One region of the Sporosarcina sp. FSL K6-2383 genome, then DNA from elsewhere that is predicted to be linked to it. Evidence: riboswitches for the same ligand, from Rfam matches in the RefSeq annotation. Region 1 holds a riboswitch; the other holds the start of a gene.
What was found. Region 1 has a riboswitch for cobalamin ahead of MKZ10_RS04685 (ABC transporter substrate-binding protein). Riboswitches for the same ligand answer to the same signal wherever they lie in the genome.

Region 1 (3,427 bases):
ACGGTTGAGAAGTTGATGGGCAAGTTGGATGGGGTTCATGCAGGAAAGGTAACAGACGTAAAAATGACGCCTAAGTCCCAACCCGCACCGCATTTATTTGATTTAACGGAGCTGCAAAAAGAAGCACATCGTCGGTGGTCATGGTCTGCGAAAGAGACGCTATCAACGTTACAAAATTTATATGAGCGCCATAAAGCCGTAACGTACCCGCGTACGGATTCGAAGCATTTGACATCGGATATGGAGAGTACGCTGAAAGAGCGTATTAAAGCTGTGGATATTGGGCCATATCGCAAAGCGGTTAACACGCTACTGCGTTCAGGAGCGGTTAAACCACAGAAGGGTGTTATCGACGATAAGCGTGTGTCGGATCACCATGCAATCATTCCGACAGAGGAAACGCCAATTCTACAAAATTTATCAGATAAAGAACAGCGTCTCTATGATTTAATTGTTAAACGCTTTCTGGCCGTGTTCTTTGGTTCGTTCCGTTTTGATCAGGTCACAGCGGAATTTGCAGTTGGTGGAGAAATGTTCAAGGCAAAGGGCCGCACGATTACAGATGAAGGTTGGAAAAAGGTTTATTCGACGGATGAGGAAGAAGTCGATACAGATACACTTCCTTCATTTAAAAAAGGTGATGAGGTGAGTATTCGTGCCATTGTGATGACGGATGGAAAAACGAAACCACCTGCTCGTTTTAACGAAGGAACATTGCTTGCGGCGATGGAAAATCCTGCACAGTTTATGCAAGGTGAATCTAAAGAGCTGATCAAGACGATTGGTGAAACGGGCGGACTGGGAACAGTTGCGACACGTGCGGATGTCATTGAACGATTATTCAATTCGTTTGTGATGGAGAAAAAGGGTAACGATATTTACACGACGTCAAAAGGACGTCAGCTGCTTGAACTTGTTCCGGAGGATTTAAAATCACCGGCATTGACGGCAGAGTGGGAGCAAGGGCTGACGAAAATCGCCAACGGTCAGATGAAAAAAGCTGCCTTCATGAAGGATATGATTGCTTTTTCGAAGCGTACTGTAACAGAAATTAAAACGGATGACAAAAAGTTCAAGCATGATAACGTCACGGGGAAAACATGTCCAGATTGTGGAAAACTTTTACTAGAAGTCAATGGCAAGCGTGGCAAAATGCTTGTTTGTCAGGATCGTGATTGCGGTCATCGTAAAAATGTATCGACATTAACGAACGCAAGATGCCCAGTTTGTAAAAAGAAATTGGAATTGCGTGGGGAAGGCGATGGCAGGATTTTCGTCTGCAAATGTGGTCATCGTGAAAAGCTGTCGGCATTCGAAAAACGCCGTGCAAACTCGGGTGGCAAGAAAGCTGATAAACGCGACGTTCAAAAATACATGAATAAGCAGGAAGAACCAGAAGATACAGCAATGGCAGATGCGCTGAAAAAATTATTTGAAAAATAAATAGCGTTACGAATGATAAAAATGGGTGTTCTTTCAGTTGTAAATCGACTGGAGAGCACCTCTTTAAAATGAAAAGTAAGGAGCTAAGTGTATGAATACTTTTGAAACGTAGTTTACTTACCGCCAAATCTTCTATATACTTGGTACGGAATACATAACATTAAAAAAAGAATAATTGAGAAATAGGTTTTTTGAATGGTTGAAAAATAACTGTTTAAAACGAAGAGGGAAGTTGGTGTGAATCCAACACGATCCCGTCACTGTAAGCGTTTATGGCGACTAAAGAAAATCCACTGTGCATATTGCATGGGAAGGAATTAGTTTGCCGATGAGACGTAAGTCAGGAGACCTGCCTATTTTGATTTTAAGCTTCCTCGAGGAAGGGATGTTTAAAGTGTTTTATCATCTTATTTGGGTATGGCTTCATGATGGAGTTTTCCCAGATGAATCTCTTTTTTTGTTGTAAGAGATTTGTTGATAACGCTTTTCTCTGTGCGCCTTCTTCTAAAGAAGAGCGCTTTTTTTGATGTCAAAAAGAGGAGAGATTATATTGAAGGATTTATTTCAAAGATGGGTTTTTTTAAGTTTTGTGTTTGTTTTTATGCTTGCTATTTTGACAGCGTGTGGCACAGATAATGGTTCGACTGGTACAGTGCAAGGTGAGGGTACTGATGAAGGGGCAGCTAAGGTTACTGGAGAAGTCATCGAAGCGTTTCCAGTTACCATTACGGACGATGCAGGCCGAGAAGTGACAATAGAGAGCGAACCACAATCGATTGTGTCGATTCAAACGAGCAATACAGAAATTTTGTATGCACTTGGTGTAGGCGAACGCATGATAGGTGTTTCCGATTACTGTAACTATCCCGAAGAAGCGTTAAGCGTACAAAAAGTGGGTGGCCAGGATATGGATGCGGAGCTTATTCTTTCGCTCTTACCTGATATTGTTTTTGTCACGACGTACCATCACGATACGCATGGCAATATTCTGAAGCAATATGAGGAAGCAGGCATTACAGTCGTTGTGACGGGCAGTGCTTCAACTTTTGATGATGTTTATAAAACGATGGGTATGATTGCGCAGGCAACGGGAACGTCTGAAAAAGCAGATGAAATCATTGACGACATGAAAGACCGACGTGCAGCAGTTGAAGACAAAGTAAAAGGGATTACAGATAAAAAGAAAGTATGGGTAGAAGTTGCCCCTGCTCCAGACATTTTTACAACAGGGCAAAATACATTCATGCATGAAATGTTGGAAGCAATTAACGCAACAAATGCTGCTGAAGATCAAGATGGTTGGGTGAAGATGACAGAAGAAGAGATTGTACAGTTGAACCCGGATGTCATTATTACGACATATGGTTACTATATTGACAATCCAGCTGAACAAGTTTTAGCACGCGATGGTTGGGCAGAAGTAACTGCGATAAAAAATGAACAAGTATTTGATGTAGATAGTGATACGGTCACTCGCCCAGGACCTCGTTTGATTGAAGGAGTAGAGACGCTTGCAAAGATCATTTATCCGGAAGTTTTTGGGGAGTAAGATTGGCTGGCTTTACTTACTAAGTATTGGGTTTGTGCTGTGTACGCTGTTACTTGGTCTATTCATCAGCAGCGTACAGTTTCCGATCATGACTATTTTGCATATTGTGTTGGATAAATCATTTGGTATTGGTTGGCTTGAAAATATTCCGCGTAATGAAGAGTTGATCATTTGGAATATTCGACTGCCACGGGTTTTACTGGCCCTTTGTGTCGGCGCTTCGCTTTCGTTAGCGGGTGCCGCATTTCAAGGGCTTTTACGTAACCCGTTAGCGGATCCCTATACAATCGGTGTTTCGTCAGGTGCTGCCTTAGGGGCGGTATTTGTTCTATTTTTTCAATTCACGATTATTGGTCTTGGGAGTTTTACATTACCAGTCGTCTCAATTGTTAGTGGATTTATTACGCTTATGATTGTTTTTGGATTAGTTCGTTT
Region 2 (3,427 bases), 1.6 Mb from region 1:
CTGCTCAGTCAATTCATTGCTTGTTTCATAATTACTTAAGAAGTCAACAACATCCTTCGCCTGAGTTGGGAAATCCTTATGGACTGCAATCACAACATCATTAGGTGGGAATTCAGTTCCCTTAGTTTCTTCCCAAACAGTTTCATCATATGGATTATCAGCAAGTAATGTTAAGTCGTAACTTGCAGTCACCCACGTCGGAGACCAATAATACCCTATCCATGGTTCACCTTCTTTGTAAGCACCTACTAGTGATGCCACAATTGCAGAATCTGATCCTGGTGCCAAATAATTATACTGCTCATCCAAGCCGTACGTTTGCAACTTCGTTTCTAGATGTTCACTAACCGTCCAACTAGAGGGAGCACCAATAATACGTCCTTTACTTTTATCTTCTGGATCTTGGAAAATTTCGGGATACTTCGCTAAATCTTCAACCGTTTTTAAATCCGGTGCGATTGGCTCAATCCCTCTTTCTGCATCCCCTTCAATGACATATGTCGGTACGTATAACCCCTGTGAATTGTCGGCGAAGTTAGTAGAGACATTAACAATATTTCCTTTTTCAATTGCTGCCTCATAAACTTCTTTGATATTATCTGTCCATAATTCCATATAGACATTAATATCCCCTTTCTCCAATGACTGAACTGTTGCAGCCGTCGTACCACTTGTTACTTCTGTGTCATAACCATAGCCTTCCTCAACAATGAGTTGGGCAATACTATTGTGGACACGAATGCTATCCCAACCGGCATCAGCAAATTGGATTACTTTAATACTGTCTTTACTTGTCTCCCCACTACACGCGGAAAGAATTAAAAGCATACAAATTGAGAGAAAGATCGTAATTTTTTTCATTAGAAATTGTTACCCCTTTTCATCTTTTTTAAATTAGACGTTATAAACATACTTCCCCCTAACTGTTTGGTTTATCGTGGCTCCTATTCCCCCAAAACTGAATAGGGAAACCTCAAAAAAATCTATCTGTCTAATTTATAGTTTTTAATAATACAGGAGTTTCCAAGTCATTGCAAACCCACATCGGCAATTTGCTGGCAATAATACAGTTAAAATCATTATAAAAATAGTTAAATTTACGAGTGAATCATTTAATATATTTATACAAAAAGGGAAACATAGATATAAATTTATTGTAGAATCATACCTGCCAACTTGCCACCTAACTTGTTGATACCTTGATTGTTTTTCATACATTCGGAACATTTGACAATCCTTTGTATTCAGTTTGACAGAACAGTAGATACGTGATAACTTTGAATACATCGACAATTCCATAGTAAAGCAATAGAAATAGGTGGTCTGATAACACATGCTTTTGTCAGATCTTAAAAGTGAAGCCGGTGAAACCATAATCCGGCGCGGTCCCGCCACTGTAACAGTAAATTTGCTGAAGCCAGATAACTGCCTTTTTTGCGACGCTCTACCCTACGGTCGATAGGGAGTGTTAGGATGACAACGCATCTCTATTTATATTCTGCGTAAACATTTCTAACCTTCGTTAGAAGTGTTTTTTTGTTTCCTTATTTAAACACTTCGTTACTTCACAAAAAGAGGAGACGAAACGATTTGTCAATTGTCAGTAGTACGGTTGGATACCCCTATATCGGGGGCAATAGAGAATGGAAAAAAGCACTCGAAGCCTTTTGGGCTGGGAAATTGGAGGAAGGTCTATTCCTCGAGGAAATTGAAAAACTTCGTCTAGAACGTCTTCAAAAACAAAAAGACGCAGGAATCGACCTTATTGCTGTCGGTGATTTCACTTTGTACGATAGGATGCTCGATACGGCTGTCATGTTTGGTATGATTCCTGAACGCTTTAACTGGTCTGGCGGTGATGTATCGCTTGCAACGTATTTCTCCATTGCACGTGGTAATGATGGGGCTGTTGCCTCAGAAATGACTAAATGGTTTAATGCGAACTACCATTATATCGTTCCTGAATATAGCAAGAAAAAACTAGTATTAACAGAGAACAAACCCCTTACTGCCTATCTGGAGGCGAAAGAAAAATTAGACATTGACGGTAAACCTGTCTTAATCGGACCGTATACGTTTTTAAAGCTATCAAAAGGCTATGCGAAAAAAGATATTCCAGCGTTCATTTTGCAATTAGTTCCTCTATATAGCCGAATTTTGAACGAATTAGCAGAGGCAGGAGCGCAATGGATTCAGCTTGAAGAACCTATTCTTTCCACATCTCTAACGAAAGAAGATATTCAAACAGTTACTGAAATTTACAAACAACTAAGCGTCGAAGCTCCAAATGCCAACATTCTATTACAAACATATTTTGAGGCCATTGAGCATTATGAAGAGGTTGTTGCCCTTCCTGTTGCAGGGATTGGCCTTGACTTTGCACAAGGTGCTGAGAAAAACCTTGAACATTTGCAAGCACACGGATTCCCGGCGGATAAAGTACTTGCGGCTGGTTTAATCGATGGACGCAATATCTGGCGTGCTGATTTGCGGGAAAAAGTAGCATTACTCGATACATTAACACAACTTGTGCCAGTGGATCGCATTTGGGTACAGTCTTCAAGCAGTCTACTTCACGTTCCCGTCACGGTACAATCTGAGGTAAAGCTAGACGCAACGATTAAAGCTGCGCTCGCTTTTGCAGATGAAAAACTTGTGGAGGTCACAACACTAGCAAAAGGCGTACGTGAAGGTAAGCAAGCTATTACTGATGCAGTGGTAGAAAGTATAACTGCCCGTCAAAATCTTGCGGACTTGCCTGCAAGAAATCACCCTGATTTGTTGGCATCCGTACAAAACATCGGAGAACAAGATAGTAAACGAAATTCTCCATTTAAGGAACGTCGCGACAAACAACGAGAAACATTCAATTTGCCTCTGCTACCGACAACCACAATTGGTAGCTTCCCGCAAACACCAGAAGTTCGTCGCGCACGGACAAAATGGCGTAAAGGTGAATCAACAGATGCACAATATCGCGATTTCGTACGTGATGAAATCAAACAGTGGATTGATATTCAAGAGGATATTGGACTGGATGTCTTCGTTCACGGTGAATTCGAACGGACAGATATGGTTGAGTATTTCGGAGAGAAATTGGGCGGCTTTGTCTTCACTGAAAAGGCTTGGGTCGTTTCCTATGGCTCTCGCTGTGTTAAACCACCAGTTATTTACGGTGATGTGACATTCATCGATCCGATGACAGTGGAGGAATCAGTCTATGCTCAATCCTTGACGGACAAACCGATGAAGGGAATGCTGACAGGGCCTGTCACTATTTTGAATTGGTCATTTGTACGCGACGATATTTCACGGAAAGACGTCACGTATCAGATTGCGCTTGCATTGCGTAAAGAGGTTGAAGCACTGGAGGCTGCCGGTATCCACATCATTCAAGTCGACGAACCTGCTCTGCGTGAAGGCTTGC

Region 2: another riboswitch for cobalamin. It lies ahead of metE (5-methyltetrahydropteroyltriglutamate--homocysteine S-methyltransferase); the one in region 1 lies ahead of MKZ10_RS04685 (ABC transporter substrate-binding protein).

Annotation. Positions count from the first base shown of each region.
Region 1 covers NZ_CP152017.1:895,996-899,422, forward strand. The annotation lists gene MKZ10_RS04680 (DNA topoisomerase III) at 1-1,443, shown strand, start outside; cobalamin riboswitch at 1,611-1,815, shown strand; gene MKZ10_RS04685 (ABC transporter substrate-binding protein) at 1,994-2,992, shown strand; gene MKZ10_RS04690 (iron ABC transporter permease) at 2,955-3,427, shown strand, end outside.
Region 2 covers NZ_CP152017.1:2,993,561-2,996,987, forward strand. The annotation lists gene MKZ10_RS14970 (ABC transporter substrate-binding protein) at 1-861, opposite strand, end outside; cobalamin riboswitch at 1,300-1,448, shown strand; gene metE (5-methyltetrahydropteroyltriglutamate--homocysteine S-methyltransferase) at 1,591-3,427, shown strand, end outside.